3 regions of the Glutamicibacter sp. NPDC087583 genome follow, and region 3 is predicted to be linked to each of the others. Evidence: riboswitches for the same ligand, from Rfam matches in the RefSeq annotation. Region 3 holds a riboswitch; each other region holds the start of a gene.

Region 1 (6,186 bases), 120 kb from region 3:
TACCGGTGCTCGCGTGGTGCCGATGGTGCTGATCGGCAAGGACTATTGGACGAGGGATCTGCCTGCTTGGCCGCTGCTTCAGGCCCTGGCCAAGGACCGTGTCATGGAACAGAAGATTGCTCTGGTGGAAACCGCCGAAGAAGCGATGGAGTTCATCCAGAGCATGCAAACCCTGCGCCGGCGTACCCGGCGGCCGGAGAACAGCTAGAGCACGGCATGGAAAATGCCGGTAGAGCCAAAGCTGTACCGGCATTCGAATCGCAGCAGGCTGCTATCCGATGCTGACGTCGAAGATCAGGCCCAAGCAGTAGGTGATGGCCGCTGCGCCCCAGCCGATGGCTAGCTGGCGCAGGCCGCGCTTGAGCGGGGAGGCACCGGAAAGCAGTCCCACGATCCCTCCGGTGATCATCAGGGCCACGCCTACCAGGACTACCGAGACGAGGATCGCGGTCATGCCGGAGAGCCCAAGGATATAAGGCAGGATCGGCACGACCGCGCCGGAAGCGAAAAGGATGAACGAGGTGGCCGCCGCGCCGGTGGCCGACCCCAGTTCCTGGTGCTCCTTCTCGAGTTCTTCGCCGCGGCCTTCCGGGTTCAACGAGAAGTCGGGGTTGCAATCGCAGGTGAACAGGCCCATGCGTTCTGCGGCCCGGTGCGCTGCATCTTCATCGCTCATGCCGCGGGCCTTGTAGATCAGCACCAGCTCGTTGGCGTCCAGATCGAGGTTCGGGGCGGCGGTCAGCGTGACCTGGGTTGGTCGCGAGGCGGTCAGCAGCTCGCGCTGGGAACGCACCGAGACGTATTCGCCAGCTGCCATGGACAGTGCGCCGGCCAGCAAACCGGCAACACCGGAGAACAGCACGAAGGTCGCTGAAACACCGGTCGCACCGATACCCATGATCAACGCCAGGTTGGAAACCAGCCCGTCGTTGGCGCCGAAGACCGCAGCGCGGAAGTTGCCCGAAAGGCGCGCACGGCCTGCTGTAGCCAGCGCCCGGACGACCTCTTCGTGGACCTGTTCGTCGGCCGCCATCTGCGCGGTGGCGTCCTTGTCGTCGCGGTAGGGCGAACTGCTTTCGGAGCGCTGGGCCATGGCCAGCACGAAGACCGAACCGAAATGCAATGCCAGGAAACGCAGCATGGTGCGTCGCAGCGACGGGCGGACTTCCTTGAAATGCTCGCCGAGCAGGACGCGCCAGTGGGATTCGTGGCGGGCTTCCGCCTCTGCAAGGCCCAGCAGGATTTGCCGTTCTTGACCGGTTTTCTTTTCCGCGAGGGCCCTGTAGATGGAGCCTTCGGCGACTTCATCTGCGAGATACTTGCGCCATCGCTGGATCTGCGCTTTGGTAGGTTCGGTTTCTGGGTGCTGTGGCATCGCGACGATGACTCTCCTGGAACATGGATTTTCCAATGAAACCCGTGGATCGGATCAACCACCCAGTTTAGTCAGGGCTCCTGCACTTGGGAATTTGGCAAGGCTAAAAGCAATTCTCTTGCCCGCGGGATTTCCGGCTACCGGCAGCACCAGCTGCAATTCAGAAGTGGCCGGATCATAGGTCGGCCTGCGGGCGCAACGGGCAATGAGCCGTTCAAGCCTGAGCGGATCTGCAACGTAGCGGGTGCGCCAGCGCCCCTCGGCCTTGAACTGCACTTGGCCGGTCTGGCGGTCGATGACGGGCAGAATCGGATATGCCATGGAGGTCAACTCTCTTGCGAGCTCTTGCCCGTGCACCTGTTGATGCGCGGACCGCTTCCTCATCCGAACCACCCATGAACTTGGGGTTGGTGCGCGGCCAGTCGGAGCTTGGCGCCGCGTCTCGTGAAGCAACATTTCCGATGGTACCGCCGGCGGTAGGGCCCGGTGAAGTCCGAATGCGTAATATGACTGCGGCTCAGCTGCCCGGGGCAAAGGCATTGGCCAGTTGCTGCAGCTTCTCGCGTTGTTCGGCCCATTGCCCCGCGGTGTAGCCGGGCAGCAGATCCAGTTGCGCGGTCCAGCCAGCACGGCCATCGAGCTGCTCGCGGATAATATCCAGATGCCCTGCATGCCGGGAGGTTTCGGCGAGCGCATGGATGAGCAGGTGGTCCAAGGTGGTTTTGCCAGCTGGCCCCCACCACGGTACCTCTACGGGACAGTCCAGGGGCAGATCGCTGATGGCTTCATCGGCGAAGGCGATGGCTTTCCGATACAGGCCGATCAGCTGTTGCGCATCCATATCTGCTGGCGGGAGGAAATCCGCGTCGGGATCATGCGGCGCAATGAATTCGCGAACGTAGCGGTCATCGGCCCTGCGCTTGAGGCAGGTGCCGAAATATTCGTATTCATTGATCGCCAAATGGTGCAGTACTCCCAGGATATGGGTGCCTGTAGGGGTGAGCGGAGTGCGTGCCAGGTGTTCGGCGAGGCCTTCTGCCTTGTAGATCGCATTCTCGCGCGCGTCGTTCAGGTACCCGCAGAGCTTGTCCTTGGTGCTGTCCATGGGCAGAGTCTAGTGAGCGCTGCAGTCTCGCGGTAGAGGGCGCGGTGTGTTTACCATTGGTAAACTTGCCCCGCAGGCCTTGAAGCCAAAGTGGTTGCGGTTGTTGCTGCAGAAAACGTCGAGGAGCCAAACGATGAAAACCTTGCCAGTTGAACCAACCGGTGCCGCGATCAATATCGGTGCGAGGCTGCGCGGGGTGCGCCAGACCCAGCGTATGACCATTGACCAGGTCGCCGAGCTATCCGGACTGACCAAGGGTTTCCTCTCGCGTGTGGAGCGCGACCTGACCAGCCCTTCGGTTTCCACTCTTTTGCGGTTGTGCGAAGTGCTGGGCATGGAGGTCGGTACCCTCTTCGAGGTTCCTGAAACGAAACTGGTCCGACTGGAGCAGGCACCCCGTGTTTCCCTGGGCGGTGACGGCATCACGGAGCAGCTGGTCACGCCGCGCAGCGAGAAGCGGGTGCAGATGATTCGCGCCGAGATTGCGCCCAAGGGCACCGGTGAAGCGGAGCTGTATTCGGTGGATTGCGAGCTGGAAGTGCTGCACGTGATCGCTGGAAAATTCATCCTGGTATTGCCTGATCAGCGCGTAGAACTCGAAGCAGGCGATACGATCACCTTCCCCGGGCGTGAACCGCATAGCTGGGAAAACGATTCTGATGAGGTTGCCGTGGTTACCTGGACGCTGATCCTCTCATGACGCCAATCCCTTGCGCTTGCTGCCATGGCACGGCATGCGCAGTGCGGCTGCGCGTTCGTCTGCGGGGAGATGAACCGCGTATTCTAGGAACGATGCGTTGTTCCGGGCGCTCGGGACAATCAGTGATGGGAGAGGCGTGAGGACAGGCGAACCAACCGCTGCGCAAGATCAACTGCGCAGTATCAGCTGGTGGGCTTCGATACTTTTCGGCGTTCTTATTGGCACCACCTTGACCTGGATCCGCACCCAACGCAATTTCTTCTTCATTGGCGCCGCGATTCTGGCCGTCGTCATTGTCACCATTGGCGTGCGGACGATTCGCCGACGGGCACGCTTCCCGGTGATGGCGCAGGCGCGCACCTCGTGGGCGTATGTGCTGTGGACAGGTGTCCTGCTGGTCCTGGCCGGACCGATCCAGCTGGTGTACGTAGCTGATGACCTTTCCGAACTGACTATCAAATCGCTGGTCATGTCCGCAGGCTTCTGCCTGGGCATTCACGAGGTCGACCGCGCGCTGGTGAAAGCCAGCAAGAAGCGCTCCGGCGAGGCCTAGCCTCCCGATTTGGGCAAAATAGCCTGAAATGTAGTCAAAACATCCAATACCCTTAAGCGCGTTTTTGCATAGTGTGATCCTGACCAACTTTCCAGAAGGGGTTGCCATGTCAGGAAAAACCGCGAAGAACCACACCGCAGAACCAGGCCTCAAGCAGGTCCTCGGCCGCTGGGACGCCTTGGCCATAGGCGTGGGCGCGATGATCGGCTTTGGCTGGGTCGTGCTCACCGGCGACTGGATCACCACCGCCGGCCCGTTCGGAGCCACGCTGGCCATGCTGGTTGGCGGTGGCATCATGGCAGTAGTCGGCCTGACCTATGCCGAACTCGTTGCGGCCATGCCGAAAGCAGGCGGTGAGCACAACTACTTGCTGCGCGCCATGGGCGCCCGCTGGTCTTTTGCCGGTTCGTGGGCCATCGTCGGCGGCTACATCACGATCGTGGCCTTTGAAGCAGTGGCACTGCCCAAATCCGTGCTCTATCTCTTCCCGGAGCTTTCGCAGATCAGATTATGGGAGATCGCTGGCTCAGAGGTCTACCTGACTTGGGCGCTGGTCGGTGTCGCCGGTGCGATAGCGATCACCTGGATTAACATCCGGGGCATCAAGACCGCCGGTGTAGTGCAGACCTTCGTGGTGCTCTTCCTCTTCGTCATCGGCGCAATGCTGCTTGCTGGCGCATTCACCGGAGGCGAGAGCAGGAATATGGAACCATTCTTCGAAAACGGGGTGGCCGGCTTCTTCGGCGTGATGATCGTGGTGCCGTTCATGTTCGTCGGCTTCGACGTGATCCCGCAGTCCGCCGAGGAATGCGACATCGCCCCGCGAAAAATTGGCAAGTATGTGGTGATTTCGGTGCTGATCGCCACCGCCTGGTATGTGGGGATCATCCTGGCCACCGCCTCGGGAATGGGCGCTTCGGCGCTCGCCGGATCCGAACTTGCCACTGCCGACGCGATGGGGGCACTGTTCAATTCCGAAATCATGTCAAAGGTGCTGATCGCCGGCGGCATTGCCGGCATCCTCACCTCGTGGAATTCGTTGCTGATGGGTGCTTCGCGGCTGATGTACGCGATGGCCAGTTCCGGGATGCTGCCACGCTGGTTTGCCTACCTGCATCCGAAGTACCGCACACCGAGCCATGCACTGCTGTTCATTGGCGGTCTCTCCGTTCTGGCTCCATTCTTCGGCACCGCCATGCTCGGATGGCTGGTGGATTCCGGTTCGCCGTCGATCGTGATCGCCTACCTGCTGGTGGGCGTGGCGTTCTTGATTCTGCGCCAGCGCGAACCGCAGATGCAACGCCCGCTGCGTGTGGGCGGTGCGGGAAACGGCGGCAAGGTCATCGGCGTACTGTCGGTGGTCTTCTGCGCCGGCCTGATTTCGCTGTATCTTCCGGGAATGCCGGCGGCCATCGGGTGGCAGCCGTGGCTGCTCTTCGCCGCTTGGTGGATCCTGGGCATGGCCTTCTTGCTGCGGGTGCCACGCGGGATTGCGCCGGGCGAATTCGCGGAAGAGGAATTGCTGCAGAAGCTGAGCATCCGCCAGCAAGCCAAGCTCGGTGCCACCGGCCCGGACGCCGCAGCAACGCGACGCGCCAGTGCGCCGCACGATAGCCGGACTCGGCTCAAGGGCTGACGGCTGTACCTAGGGCACGCCGCGGGATCTGGCTATTGCAGAGACTGCGGCGTGCCTATTTCTGTGCCCGGCGCAGGGCCAGCCAGAGCGAGGCGGCGGCATCGGGATCATCGAGATTGGCGCCAAGCAATTCCTGGGCCACGGTGATGCGGTGGCGCAAGGAATTTCGGTGGATGCCCAATTCGCGGGAGGCTTCTTCCCAATGGCCGCGATGGCGCAGGTAGGAGGTGACCGCGGAGAGCAGATCGGCGCGCGCGTACGCTGCGAGGGCCTTGACCCAGGTCTCTGCGCTGGCATCGAAGCCCGGGGCGCCGCAGGCCATGGTCCCGAACGGGACAGCGTCCAGCGTTTGGCGCAGGGCAGGCAAATTGGCAGGGATCTCGGCCAAATTCAATGGTTGGGAGAGTACGGCGTGGACTTCGGGTGCGGGGGAATCAAATCGCCCGCACGCCATCGGGCCCGTTGCGGTTGCAGCCTGCGGTGCCACTGCCTCGCCATTGCCGGAACTGTCTGCGGGTTCGGGAAGTATCAAATAATGTTCGGCGCCGTCCTCATAGTGAAGCTGGCACTCGCGTACCGCTGCGGCGACATCGGGCAAGGCGGCGGGGCGCGCCAGCGAGGGCAGCGCATGAAGTGCGGTTGCTGCATCGGTATCGGCACCTGCCCGGTACAGCAGGATTCGCACACGAACAGGTATTCTGCCCAATCCGGCTTCTTCCCCGACCAGGCGTGCCGCCTCGGGCTGGCCATGCAGCAACAATTTTGCGGTGGCCGAGCTGAGCGCGTTATTCGTGCTGGCAGCCAATTCCCGTTGCCT
Region 2 (6,186 bases), on a different contig from region 3:
TCATTACCGCCGAAACCACCGAACTTGCCCAGGCGAAGTTCCAGGACTACAGCTCCTACGTGGATATCGAGGGATCGCTCGCACTGCTGTCGGGCTGGACCGGCATCGACATGTCCGTCTACGGCCCCGACGATGTCATCGGCGACGACGTGAAGTCCAACGCCATCCAGTCCTCGGTGGAAACCTTCAAGAAGGCCAGCGGCGATACCGGCAAGCCGTGGACCATCCGCCAGCTGGCCGAATGGATCGGCGTGGGCGGATTCGGCCCGGTCTCCGTCGGTTCCGGCGCCGAGGTAGCCGAGAAGCTCATCGACTGGGTGGAGTACACCGACGTGGACGGCTTCAACCTCGCCTATGCCGTCACACCGGGCACCTTCGAGGACATCGTCGAGTACGTGGTTCCCGAGCTGCAGGCGCGCGGGGTCTACAAGACCGAATACACCGAGGGCTCGCTGCGCCACAAGATGTTCGGCGAGGGAGACCGCGTGAAGGACACCCACCGCGCAGCCCAGTACAAGATCGCCAACCGGATGGCTGCGCAGGCCTAGGCGCATAGCCTGATAGCGCAGCAAATGGCGGCCCCGGCAACTTCGGAAGAAGTCGCCGGGGCCGCCATCTGCCTGCGGGCCTATTCGGTTGGCTTCAGCACCATGGCTGAACCGCCGCCGCGCCTCGTGGGCTCGGCCGCTGCGGTGAGCGTGCCATCGGCAGCGATTTCCACCGCTTCAACCGCTCCGATTTCCGCCTGCGGAGTGAAGGAATCGCCAGCTGGCGTGAGCTTGTGGCCGAAGGCTTCGAGCGCGGAACCGTGGGCTTCGATAAACTCCGGTTCCGCGGTGACAGCGGCCGTATTGCGCTGGGAAGCACGCGGAGCGGCGATGGCTTCGCTGATGCTCATGCCCAGGTCGATGCGGTTCACCAGGGTCTGCAGAACCGTGGTGATGATGGTTGAACCGCCGGGGGAACCGATGGCCAGCACCGGATCGCCGTCCTGCAAGACAATGGTTGGAGCCATCGAGGAACGTGGGCGCTTGCCAGGTTCAATGCGGTTCGGATCCTGCGGGTCGTACACCGTGGAGAAATCGGTCAGCTCGTTGTTCAGCAAGAATCCGCGATCGGGAACCACCATGCCCGAGCCACCGGTCTGTTCGATGGTCAAAGTGTAGGAAACGGCATTGCCCCAACGATCCACGACCGACAAATGGGTGGTGGAGATGTTTTCCGTATCCTGCTCTTCTACCGGTTCGCTGGTGGCAGCGGGGCATTGGCCATCATAGTTTTCAAGGTCGCCCGGAGCGACCGGCTTCGTTGCAGCCTGCTCCGGATCAATGGCGCAAGCACGATCCGTACCGAATAATTTGTCCGTCAGCGTCTGGGTCGGGACGTTGGTGAAAGCGGGGTCGCCGACGTACTTGCCGCGATCAGCGTAGGCGAGCGCAGTTGCCTCGAAATAATGATGCAAGGCATCGGGTGCTTCCATAGCTGGCAAATCGAACTCGCCCAGAATGTTCAGCGATTCGCCGATGGTCGTTCCGCCACTGGACGAAGGAGCCATGCCGAAGACGTCATAGCCCCGGTAGTCCACCTTAGTTGGTGCCTGCTCCACCACTTCGTAGCCGGCCAGGTCGGCAGTGCCCAGCTGCCCTGCGGGAACCGGGAGGGCGGTGTCTTCGCTCTTTGGCGGAGCCTGCACCGTTAGGGCGATTTCGGCAGCCAATTCGCCCTCATAGAATCCCTGGAGGCCTTGCTTGGCCAGCATCCGGTAGGTGTGTGCGAGATCCGGATTCTTGAAAATGCTCCCGACCTCCGGGGCATCTCCGCCGGGCAAGAACAATTCGCTCGTGGAGGTGAACGCGGCGAATCGTTCCTTGTTATCCAGGGTCTGTTCACGGAACGTCTCATCAATGACAAAGCCGCGTGAAGCGATCTGGGTTGCCGGCCGCAGAACCTGTTTCAGGTTCTGCGAACCCCAATTATCCAGTGCGCGCTGCCACGTGGCCAAGGTCCCGGGCACGCCCACGGACACGCCACTGGTGACCAGTTCCGGGGTGAAGTTATACGGCTCGCCGGTTTCAGGATCGATGAATGCATCATGCGCAATGCCTGCCGGTGCGGTTTCGCGGCCGTCGATGGTGCTGACCTTGCCCGACTTCGCATCGTAGTGCATGAAGTATCCGCCGCCGCCAATGCCTGCGCTATAGGGTTCGGTGACGCCCAGTGCCGCCGCGGTTGCCACAGCCGCATCGACAGCGTTGCCTCCCTTGCGCAGGATTTCGATGCCGGCAGCGGTGGCTTCCGGATCGACCGACGAGACTGCGCCTCCAGTGCCGATGGCGGTCGGGTCCTTCTGGGTGTGCCGTGGTTCGGCGCTCGCCGGAAGCGCTGAGAAAGCTCCCAGGCCCAAGGCGATGGCTGCCGCGCAGGCAACTGATCTTAAACGTACTCGTGGCATGCTTTGATCTCCTCTGCAGGTGGGGATGAAGTATGCGCAAATTTACGGGAGCGGGAACTCGCCGCGCGGTTGTGACACGCAGCACCATGGGTTTGCGCGGCAATTTCGGCATTGCCGCGCGAATATTCCGGGTTGTGACGCGTTAAAGCGGCGGGCAGGCACCGCGGCCTCGATCGCCGCCAATGCCTGCCCGCTGGAACCCTAGTGCACCTGGGCTACTTGTCCAGGTTGTCCTTGATGACTTTGCCCAAGGAAGCCGGGGCGCGGCCGATCAGCTGAGCCAGCTCCCCGGAGTCCACTTCCAGCGCTCCTTCTCGAATGCGCATGTCGGTATCGACGAGGATGTGCGCGAACGGTCCGGGGACGCCGGCATCAGCGTAGATCTTTTCCAGTTGCCCTGGATCCATTTCCTGGTAGGCGATGTCCTGGCCGGCGGCAGCGCCAACCGCGCCAGCAAGCTGGGCGAGGGTGAATGGCTTATCGCTGCCCAGCTCGTAGATCCTGCCGTTCTGGTCCTCCTCGGAAAGCAGCACGGCCGCAGCGGCATCCGCATAGTCTGCACGGGCGGCAGCGCTGATCTTGCCATCGCCGGCGGCACCGAGCACCGTGCCGCTGTTGAGGTAGCCCATCAGCTGGTCGGTGTAGTTCTCGATGTACCATCCATTGCGCAACAGCACGTAGTCGATGCCGGATCCGGCCAGCAGCCGTTCGGTGGCGATGTGCTCGTCGGCGAGCTTCATGCCGCCGGACAGGGCGTTGGCAATTGAGGTGTAGGCGATCAGCGAGACATCCACGTGCTTGGCCGCGTTGATGACGTTCTCATGCTGGGCAACGCGCTGGCCCACCTCGCTGGCCGAAATCAGCAGCAGCTTGTCTATGCCTTCGAGTGCGGACACGAGAGTTGGCTGGGCGTTGTAATCGGCAACGCGGGTTTCCAGGCCTTTGCCTGCCAGTGGTTCCAGCTTCTGCTCGGAGCGGCCAATGGCGACCAGATCAGCGGCATTCGCCCCGCGCGCAAGCAGCGCGTCGATGACTAGATTTCCAAGCTGTCCGGTGGCACCGGTAATTGCGATCTTCATGGGGTCCTCTCGTTGGTCTGCATCTGCTACAACCGGCGAGGACGTGAGGTAATTCCCGGAACCATCGAATGGGAATGCCGATTAAGCAAGGATTCGCATGGATCTGTCCACAGTTGGCGTCACAAAGCGTTTTATGTCCGGCGCATTGCATTTTATGACGCGCAGCATGACGTGTATCGGCTGTTTCAGGACGCGTTCTGCGACTTCATGACCCCTGCTTACGTAACGCTTGTCTGCTGAATTCAGGGGTTGCAGACTTGAACTGTTCGGCCGGTACAGCCGGACACCCCATCCAGAGCGACCGAGAGACCTGGCTCGTTGAAGTCGCAGCAACCACCCGTAAACGGGAGCGGTGCTAAGGCCAGGACCGATGGAGATTGCTAAATTTCTCAACGGTCTGCCGGAAGAAACTCGCCGTGGGTAGTCCCGGAATCAAGGCAGAACGTACAGGGAATCTATGCGTAATCCTCGGGGCACCAACCGAGAGGACATCTGTAACCATGCGTACAGCACATTTTGGCCTGAAGGCCACTGCAATCCTTGCCGTTCTGGGCTTGTCACTCACTGCATGCGGAAACAACGCCAATACTACTGGCGCCGCTGAAGCAGCAGCCGATCCAGGGGAACCAGTAGAAGGCGGTACCTTCACTTTTGCTGAAGTTACCCCCATCAACAATTGGCAGACTCAGGCAGCGCGTTTCTATGAGAAGGCCAACGTACTGAATTCCGTCCTTGATCGCCTGACCTACTACGACGTGGAAGCTGGCAAGCTGGTTGGCTGGATCGCCAGCGGATTCGAAGCCAACGATGCCAAGACCGAGTTCACGTTCACCATTCGCGACGGAGTCACCTTCTCAGACGGATCCAAACTGGATGCCAAAGCCGTGAAACTGAACCTGGACGCGCTGGGTCAGGGCATCAAGGAAGCTCAGATTGCACCGAACGTTGACTTTGCCGCCTACAAGTCGGCAGAGGTCGTTGGGGACAACAAGGTCAAGGTCACGCTCAAGCGTCCGGATGCCAATTTCCTTCGGGCGACTTCTTCAGTAACTGCTGGATTGGTGTCCCCGAAAACCCTTGAACTGGATAACGCCGCGCAGTCCTCGATCTCCAAGATTGTTGGTTCCGGACCGTTTGTCTTTGAATCGGAAAAGCCTGATGAAGAAGTGGTTTTCACCAGCCGCGATGACTACGCTTGGGCACCAGAATCTGCCTCTAACCAGGGCGATGCATACCTGGATACCTTGGTTATCAAATACCTTCCTGAGGTAGCTAGCCGTGCCGGGGCAGTTCAGTCCGCGCAGGTAGATCTCGTCCGAGGCTTGCAACCGGTGGATGAACAAGTGCTGGGTACCAACGGTGGCAAGGTGTTAGCTGCTGAAGGCGTAGACCTGACCACCAACCACGCAGCAGTACGTGTTGGCTCGGGAAAGCTTGAAGACGTCAAAGTCCGCCAAGCGCTGCAGATTGCAATCGACCGCCAGGCCATTAAGGAAACCGTTCTCTCGGATAGCTACGTCATCTCCGGATCGATCCTGAACCATAAGGCTCCAGGTTTCGTAGACCTATCTTCCGAACTGGCGTACAACCCAGAAAAGGCCAAGCAATTATTGGATGAAGCCGGTTGGAAGCCGGGCGCGGATGGCATTCGCGAGAAGGACGGAAAGAAACTGGAAGTAACGGTCTCCACCTCCAATAACTCCGTGGTCATCAAGCCAGCGTTCGAACTGATTGAACAGCAATGGCGAGAGATTGGCGTCCAGCTGGTCAACCGCGCGGCGGACAATACTTTCCTGACCAACGCGCTTGTCGACGACAAAGTGGAGTTCTTCGGCACCCGCCAGTTCGCATACGGCGGACTGGGCCCGGTCTACGCAACTGCGAACAACAATCAGACACTTCGCGCCGATCCTGAACTGAACAAGCTTTTCGCCGAAGAGCAGTCAGCAACCACCGAAGAAGAGCACCTGAAGTTGGTGGAAGAAGAACAGCGTACCCTGGTGCTTGACCAAGCCTTGACCTTGATTCTTTGGGACGAAGTTCAGGTCTATGGGGCCAATAACTCCGCCAACGTTGAATTCACTTCCGGTACCGCACCAATCTTCCAAGGTGCTTGGAAGAACGACGGCTAGGAACCGAGCTCATGGGCATTTACATCGCAAAACGATTGGGACAGGCAATATTGGTCATTTGGCTGGCCTACACGGCGGTTTTCATCGCTGTGCAGGCCTTGCCGAATGACCCGGTCACGATCTTCCTGAGCACTGACTCAGCCGCGGATCCGGCCACCATTGCACAGATGAAGGCGTACTACGGATACGACCAGCCGGTCTTCGTGCAGTACTTCACGCAGCTGCTGGGATTGCTTCGCGGAGATCTCGGATATTCCTTGTCCAGCGGTTCGGAAGTAGCGAATCGAATCGGTGAAGTAGCTGGATCCACCCTGATTCTGGCTGGCAGCGCATTCGTTTTGTCGGTGGTATTCGCCCTGATCATCGCCTCAGCGGCGAGCCTGTCCAAGGGCGAAAAACTGCGCAAGACGCTGCTGAATCTGCCACCGCTAATGGTGTCCATTCCTGTTTTCTGGTTGGGCCTGGTGCTCCTGCAGCTGCTGGCAGTGCAGCTCGGAGTGATGTCACTGTTCCCGGACGGCTC
Region 3 (6,186 bases):
GGTCTGCTCCAGCACCGCGGCACGCATCGCGTCCTGCTTGCCCTCGGCCAGCGCCGTTCCTTCCAGCTTCCACGGAGACCACAGGGTCTCGGTTTCAGAAAGCCATGAAGGCTTGGGCAGGGAGCCGACGATAGAGGTTGGAAGCAGGGAATTGGTCATAATTGGTCCTTCGGATTCCTAAGATAATTGATTAGGCGGTGGGGACTGCACAGTTGGCAGCCCAGGATTCGAGCAGTTCGCGATTCGGAATAATGAAATGCTCTTCGGTGAACTTCCCTTGGATCTTGCCTAGCTGGGTTCGTTCTTCGCGGTCATAAAAAACGCGGGTAGGGGAGAAATCCTGGGCGCCTAGACTCGGGTGGTACACAGCAGGCGCTGCCGCGTTGGCGTTGTAGATTTCCGGACGGTAGATCTTCTGGAAGGTCTCCATGGTGCTGATCAGGCTGATCAACTGCAGATTGGTGTAATCGTTGAGCAGGTCACCGCGGAAGTAGAACGCCAGCGGAGCCACGGCACCCGGCGGCATGAAGTAGCGCACGCTCAAACCCATTTTTCCGAAGTACGCGTCGGTTAATGAATTTTCATCCTGCTGGTACTCCAAACCGAGCACTGGATGGCTGTTGCCGGTGCGGAAATAGGTCTTGGAAGTCGAGACGCTGATGCTGACCACCGGCAGCTGGGCAAAACGCTCACGGTACGCCTGTGAGTTCAAAAAATGCTGGAAGAGCTGTCCATGGAGATCGCCAAAATCTTCCGGAAGCACCGGAGCTCCGCTGTCATTACACGAAGCTGGAAGCACCACGCTGAAGTCGTAATCGCGGACATAAGAAGAAAAATTATTTCCGACCATGCCCTGGGTTCGAGTGCCAAGGAGTTTATCCACGATCGTGGTTTCAAGGACTTCTAAAAGGGGAAACTTCTGGTCGATATTATCGGCAGTGAAATGCACATTTGCAGAAATGATTTCCAATTCCAGCGCATAGCGGTCTCCTTGGGGATTGTCCCAGTGAGCCAAGGAATTGAAGCGGCGGTTGATCATTTTTAAAGCATTGTTCAGGTTCTCTGCGCGGCGCTCTCCACGTGCCAAATTGGCGAAGTTCGTGGTGATGCGCGAATTTGCTGAAGGGGTGTAATTCTCGTCGAATTTAGTGGTGCTAATGCTGAAGGTCAACGCGTCTGCCATGATGGCCAATCTGTATCTGAGGGGACCGTGGTGGGCCGAGGGGAAGTCGATGCGTCAATCATGCAGGGTGATTCTTGATATCGGGTAACTCGATATAACTATGGATTCATATAGACTCTGGCTATGGTTCAGGGATCAAATGGATTGACGCTGCAGCAACTTCGCTATTTCGTGGCGGTCGCCTCAGAGGGGTCGATCTCGGCTGCCGCCGACCTCATTTACGTCGCACAGCCCAGCATGTCCTCAGCGATGAAGGAGCTTGAATCGCGGGTGGGGCGCACCTTGCTGATGCGCTCGGCCAGGGGAGTGACGCTCACCGCCGAAGGCGCGGAATTCCTCGGCTACGCCCGACAGGTCCTCGAGCAGGTGGAGCTTCTTGAGCATCGGTACCTCGGCCGCCCCTCGGCCCGGCGGCTGCTGGGCGTCTCCACCCAGCACTACTCCTTTTCGGTGGACGCTTTCGTGCGGATGGTGCAGGCCAGCGGGGCCGAGGAGTACCAGTTTTCGCTGCGCGAGACCCGCACCGAGCAGATCATCGAGGACGTGCGCACGCTGCGCAGCGACATCGGGATCCTGTACCGCAACGACTTCAACCGGAAGGTCATCGACAAGCTGCTGCGCGAATCCCGGCTGGTCTTCCACCCGCTGTTCCTGGCCGATCCGCATATCTTCATCTCGCGCAGCAACCCGCTGGCCACCCGAACCCAGGTCACGCTCGAAGACCTCGAAGACCTGCCCCGGCTGACCTTCGACCAGGGCGCGAATAATTCCTTCTACTTCGCCGAGGAGGTGCTCTCCACGCGCTCCAGCCAACGCGAAATCCAGGTCTCGGACCGCGCCACCATCTTCAACCTGATGATCGGCTTGGGCGGTTACACGATCTCCACCGGCATCATCAGCGACGAACTGGATCCCTCCATCGTTGCCATCCCGCTGGCCATCGAGGAGCGCATCGAGATCGGCTGGATTGACCACGCCGCCATCCCGCTCACCGACCAGGCCCAGCGCTACCTGCAAGAAGTGCGCACCGTGGTCGCCAGCTTCGGGGTAGAAGTGCTCGGCTGAGCCGCCAGCAGCGTAACCGCCGGTCATTGAGCACCTGCACTTCGTCACAAACTTCCAGCAAAACCTCTACATCACAACGATTCCGCTCAAAAGCTCGCGTCATAAAAGGGGTCAGGCCCCCGCGTCATCATGACAAGGCGACGACATATGAAGCGTGGCGGCCTTGTATGAAGCCGGGCGCCGGATACCGCTTGCACCGTTTGCGGCGGATAGCCAACCATGGAAGAACAACAAACCATCAAGAGCGGCTGAGAGATCTGGCTCGAAGACGCCGCAGCAACCATCGGGAAACCGAAAGGTGCTACCGCCAGGAACGATGGAGCAGTTCCGAACGCGTTTTTGCGTGCTGTGCTTCGTGCCGCCGCACGATGCCAATCGGTGCACTCCCTCGCAGAGAATCGAGGAGGAGCCATGAGCCAGGAAACCGACGCGGTGCACGCAGGGTACCGCCCGAGCGGAGACTTCCGCCCGATGCTGCCGCCACTGCACAATTCCGCGGCGTACCAATTCGCGACGCATGCCGAAGCGGTCGAGAAGTTCGCGCTGCGCCAGGCAGGCTTCACCTACTCGCGCACCGGCAACCCCACCGTGTCCATCCTCGAGCAGCGCGTAGCCGCCCTGGAAGGCGGGACCCACGCGGTGGCCACCGCCACCGGGCAGGCCGCCGTGGCCTTGTCCCTGCTGGCGCTGACCCAGGGCCCCAAGCACATCGTGGCTTCCTCCTCGCTGTACGGCGGCACCGTGGATCTGTTCACCGACACCTTCGCCGACTTCGGGATCCGCATCAACTTTGTCGACCAGGCCGATCCCGCCGCCTGGGCTTCGGCCATCGAGGAAGACACCCGGGCGTTCTTCTTGGAGTCCGTCTCCAACCCGCTGTGCACCGTGGCCGACCTGCCCGCCATCGCGGCGATCGCCCACGAGCACAACATCCCGGTGGTGGTCGACAACACCCTGGCCACCCCGCTGAATATTCGGCCACTGGATTTCGGCGCCGACATCGTGGTGCACTCAGCCACCAAGGGCCTGGCCGGACACGGCTCCGTGCTCGGCGGGATCGTGGTGGACTCGGGCAAATTCGACTTCTCCGATACCGCCCGCTGGCCGCAGATCGCCGCCCCGCGGGTTCGGCTGAACAACACCTCGCTGCTTGAACGCCACGGACCGGCCGCCTACGCGATGCTGGTGCGTTCCAAGTTCCTGCACGATCTGGGCCCGACGCTCGCCCCGGCTAGCGCCCAGGGAATCCTGGCCGGAATCGAGACACTGCCGGTACGCGCCGGGCACGTGCAGCGCAGCGTCACCACCCTGATTCAAGAGCTCTCGGCCCACCCGGGCATCGCGGCCATCCACCACCCGTCCCTGCCCGGCCACCCGAGCCACGAGCTGGCCCAACGTCTCACCCCGAAGGGCACTGGCTGCGTGGTGGCCATCGAGCTGGCCCACCCATCGCTGGTTTCCCCGGTAATCGACGGGCTGCAGCTGATTTCCCTGGCCGCCAATGTGGGGGATACCCGTACCATGATTTCGCACCCAGCCACCATGACCCACTGCCGGCTCTCGGAAGCGCAACTGGCCGCCGCCGGCCTGAACACCTCCACCCTGCGCCTTTCGGTGGGCCTGGAAGACCCGGCCGACCTGCTGGCAGATATCACCCAGGCACTGGATCACGCACTGGCCTCGACCCAGTCAGCGCTAAACGAAACCAAGGAAGTGAGCTTCGCATGAGCGGCTTCAACACCCTCGCAGTCCACGCCGGCCAGCACAAGGACCCGCACACCGGTGCGGTGATCCCGCCGATCTACCAGACCAGCACCTTCATCCAGGACGGCATCAACGTGCTGCGCGCCGGGCACGAATACTCGCGCGGTTCCAACCCGACCCGCAACGGGTTCGAATCCCAGCTCACCGCGCTGGAAGGCGGCGCCGCCGGCTTCTCCTTCGCTTCGGGCATCGCCGCCGAAGACGCGCTGCTGCGCGCAGTGCTGGCGCCTGGCGATCACATCGTGCTGGGTGCCGACGGCTACGGCGGCACCAACCGGCTGATCTCCAAGCTGCACGGCAAATGGGGGATCAGCTCTTCGGCGGTAGACATCACCAACCTGGACGCGGTGCGCGCGGCAGTACGCCCGAACACCGCGCTGCTCTGGGTGGAAACCCCGTCCAACCCGCTGCTGGGCATCGCCGACCTGGCCGGCTGGGCGGCCATCGCCCGCGAGCACGGCGCCCTGCTGGTGGTGGACAACACCTTCGCCACCCCCTACCTGCAGCGGCCGCTGGATTTCGGTGCCCACGCGGTGGTCCATTCCACCACCAAGTACATCGGCGGGCACTCCGACGTGCTCGGAGGGGCCGTCATCGTGGCCGATCACCTGCACCGCGGGCAGAGCCTGGCTGAAGCCGTGGGCTACCAGCAGTTTGCCGGGGGAGCGGTCTCCGGTCCGCAGGATTCCTACCTGGCCGCCCGCGGGCTGAAGACCCTGGGCCTGCGCATGGAACGGCACGGCGCTACAGCCAGCACCCTGGCCCGCTGGCTTGATGACCAGGCTGAGGTCACCCGGGTCTACTACCCGGGGCTGGAAAGCCACCCGGGCCATGAACTGGCCAAATCCCAGTCCGCGGCCGGCCGTGGCTTTGGCGGGATCCTCTCGGTGGCCCTGGCCGATGAACCTGCGGCCCGCGCCTTCGCCCAGTCCATGGAGTACTTCCAGCTCTCGGTTTCCCTGGGCGGGGTGGAATCCCTGGTCTGCTACCCGCGCGAAATGACCCACGCCTCGCTGATCGGCACCGAGCTGGAGATCCCGGCCAACCTGGTCCGCCTCTCGGTGGGCATCGAGGAGGCCGACGACCTGATTGCCGATCTGGAACGCGGCCTGGCCGCGGCCCGCGCGACCCAGCCGGTGAAGCGCGGCGTGCGCGAGCGGACCTTGGAGCACGCCTAGTCTGCCGTTGCTGTACGATTCAGCGAATGGAGTCTGTGGGGCAGATCAGACAGGGAGACGAGCATGCCGCGAAATCCAATGAAAACTCGGCATCATTGGCGCTGTGACCGTGTTTGCGTTGAACATCGAGGTGCTGGCCTTCTTGGTCCAGCTGCTGATTGCCGACAGCGCCGCCGTTGGCCGTATGGAGTCGGAGTCCAGTGTTGATCCGGGCCTGATGCTTCCGAATTCCGAATTGATCTGGTTGGTAGCGTACGGTTCCGTGCTGAAGCTAGTAGTTCTGGTCGTGCTTATTGTTGCAGGGCTGTTCAAGATGACAGGTTGCGGGCAGCGCTCCGCCACGGAGGAACAGAACGCCAATTAGGCGAGGGACCGCGTGGTTTAGTTAATCAATAGGGTCGACGCCGCAATCCGATTTCGTTGGAACCTCGCACCAATATTTGTTTGGGATAATTCAGAATCTGGGATTCTTAAGTCAGGCAACGTTAAACTTGATGATTGGTCCGACGATACTACCAATTAGCATGAAAAGCAGTACTTGTAATCATGCGAAGCAGAGTGGTTAAAAAGAGAAGTCCTGTGAGTTTGGTGTAGTTGATGACGGTGGACTCGTCGACATGAGGGACTCCACGATGGAGAACTTTGCTGCGGCGTTCAACTGAGAACCCTTGTCAACCGAAAGCTGGAATCTGCGAAACCGGAATTTTCGCTCTTCAGTCGATATCACTTGGGCAACAAGTCATTCACGCGAAGTGCAAAGAGGATGTATTCCTGTCATGATAGCGGAGTGACTATAGATCCAGTTCAGCAGGGCAAAGAAGAACAGCTCATCGGACTCATCCCAAATCAAGGTGAATCCGAAGAAGATGCGCTCCCACCTACCAAAGGTTTCTCTGCGTCTGTGAGTGGCGCTGACTGGACTGTAGAGACGCTCGTTAACCAGATGCGCAAAGGACGAATTGATTTAGATCCGACCTTTCAGCGTCGTAACGCCTG

The links. A riboswitch is a leader RNA that binds a small molecule or an ion and turns the genes downstream of it on or off. The one in region 3 is predicted to bind S-adenosylmethionine.
Region 1: it holds a riboswitch for S-adenosylmethionine, as region 3 does, so the genes downstream of both, ACIOU9_RS08960 (hypothetical protein) here and ACIOU9_RS08455 (O-acetylhomoserine aminocarboxypropyltransferase/cysteine synthase family protein) in region 3, are expected to answer to the same signal.
Region 2: it holds a riboswitch for S-adenosylmethionine, as region 3 does, so the genes downstream of both, ACIOU9_RS15690 (ABC transporter substrate-binding protein) here and ACIOU9_RS08455 (O-acetylhomoserine aminocarboxypropyltransferase/cysteine synthase family protein) in region 3, are expected to answer to the same signal.

What each region holds. Positions count from the first base shown of each region.
Region 1 is NZ_JBIUWY010000002.1:604,120-610,305, reverse strand. Features, by position in the region: gene ACIOU9_RS08970 (LOG family protein) at 1-208, shown strand, start outside; gene ACIOU9_RS08965 (VIT1/CCC1 transporter family protein) at 272-1,375, opposite strand; gene ACIOU9_RS08960 (hypothetical protein) at 1,430-1,696, opposite strand; SAM riboswitch class IV at 1,712-1,825, opposite strand; gene ACIOU9_RS08955 (DinB family protein) at 1,893-2,480, opposite strand; gene ACIOU9_RS08950 (helix-turn-helix domain-containing protein) at 2,614-3,180, shown strand; gene ACIOU9_RS08945 (hypothetical protein) at 3,317-3,733, shown strand; gene ACIOU9_RS08940 (APC family permease) at 3,840-5,369, shown strand; gene ACIOU9_RS08935 (PucR family transcriptional regulator) at 5,425-6,186, opposite strand, start outside.
Region 2 is NZ_JBIUWY010000007.1:100,464-106,649, forward strand. Features, by position in the region: gene ACIOU9_RS15675 (LLM class flavin-dependent oxidoreductase) at 1-548, shown strand, start outside; gene ggt (gamma-glutamyltransferase) at 629-2,452, opposite strand; gene ACIOU9_RS15685 (NAD(P)H-binding protein) at 2,668-3,531, opposite strand; SAM riboswitch class I at 3,817-3,908, shown strand; gene ACIOU9_RS15690 (ABC transporter substrate-binding protein) at 4,032-5,663, shown strand; gene ACIOU9_RS15695 (ABC transporter permease) at 5,675-6,186, shown strand, end outside.
Region 3 is NZ_JBIUWY010000002.1:484,201-490,386, reverse strand. Features, by position in the region: gene ACIOU9_RS08470 (methionine synthase) at 1-159, opposite strand, end outside; gene ACIOU9_RS08465 (DUF1852 domain-containing protein) at 191-1,183, opposite strand; gene ACIOU9_RS08460 (LysR family transcriptional regulator) at 1,307-2,248, shown strand; SAM riboswitch class I at 2,481-2,571, shown strand; gene ACIOU9_RS08455 (O-acetylhomoserine aminocarboxypropyltransferase/cysteine synthase family protein) at 2,660-3,976, shown strand; gene ACIOU9_RS08450 (cystathionine gamma-synthase) at 3,973-5,190, shown strand; gene ACIOU9_RS08445 (hypothetical protein) at 5,294-5,554, shown strand; gene ACIOU9_RS08440 (DUF262 domain-containing protein) at 5,978-6,186, shown strand, end outside.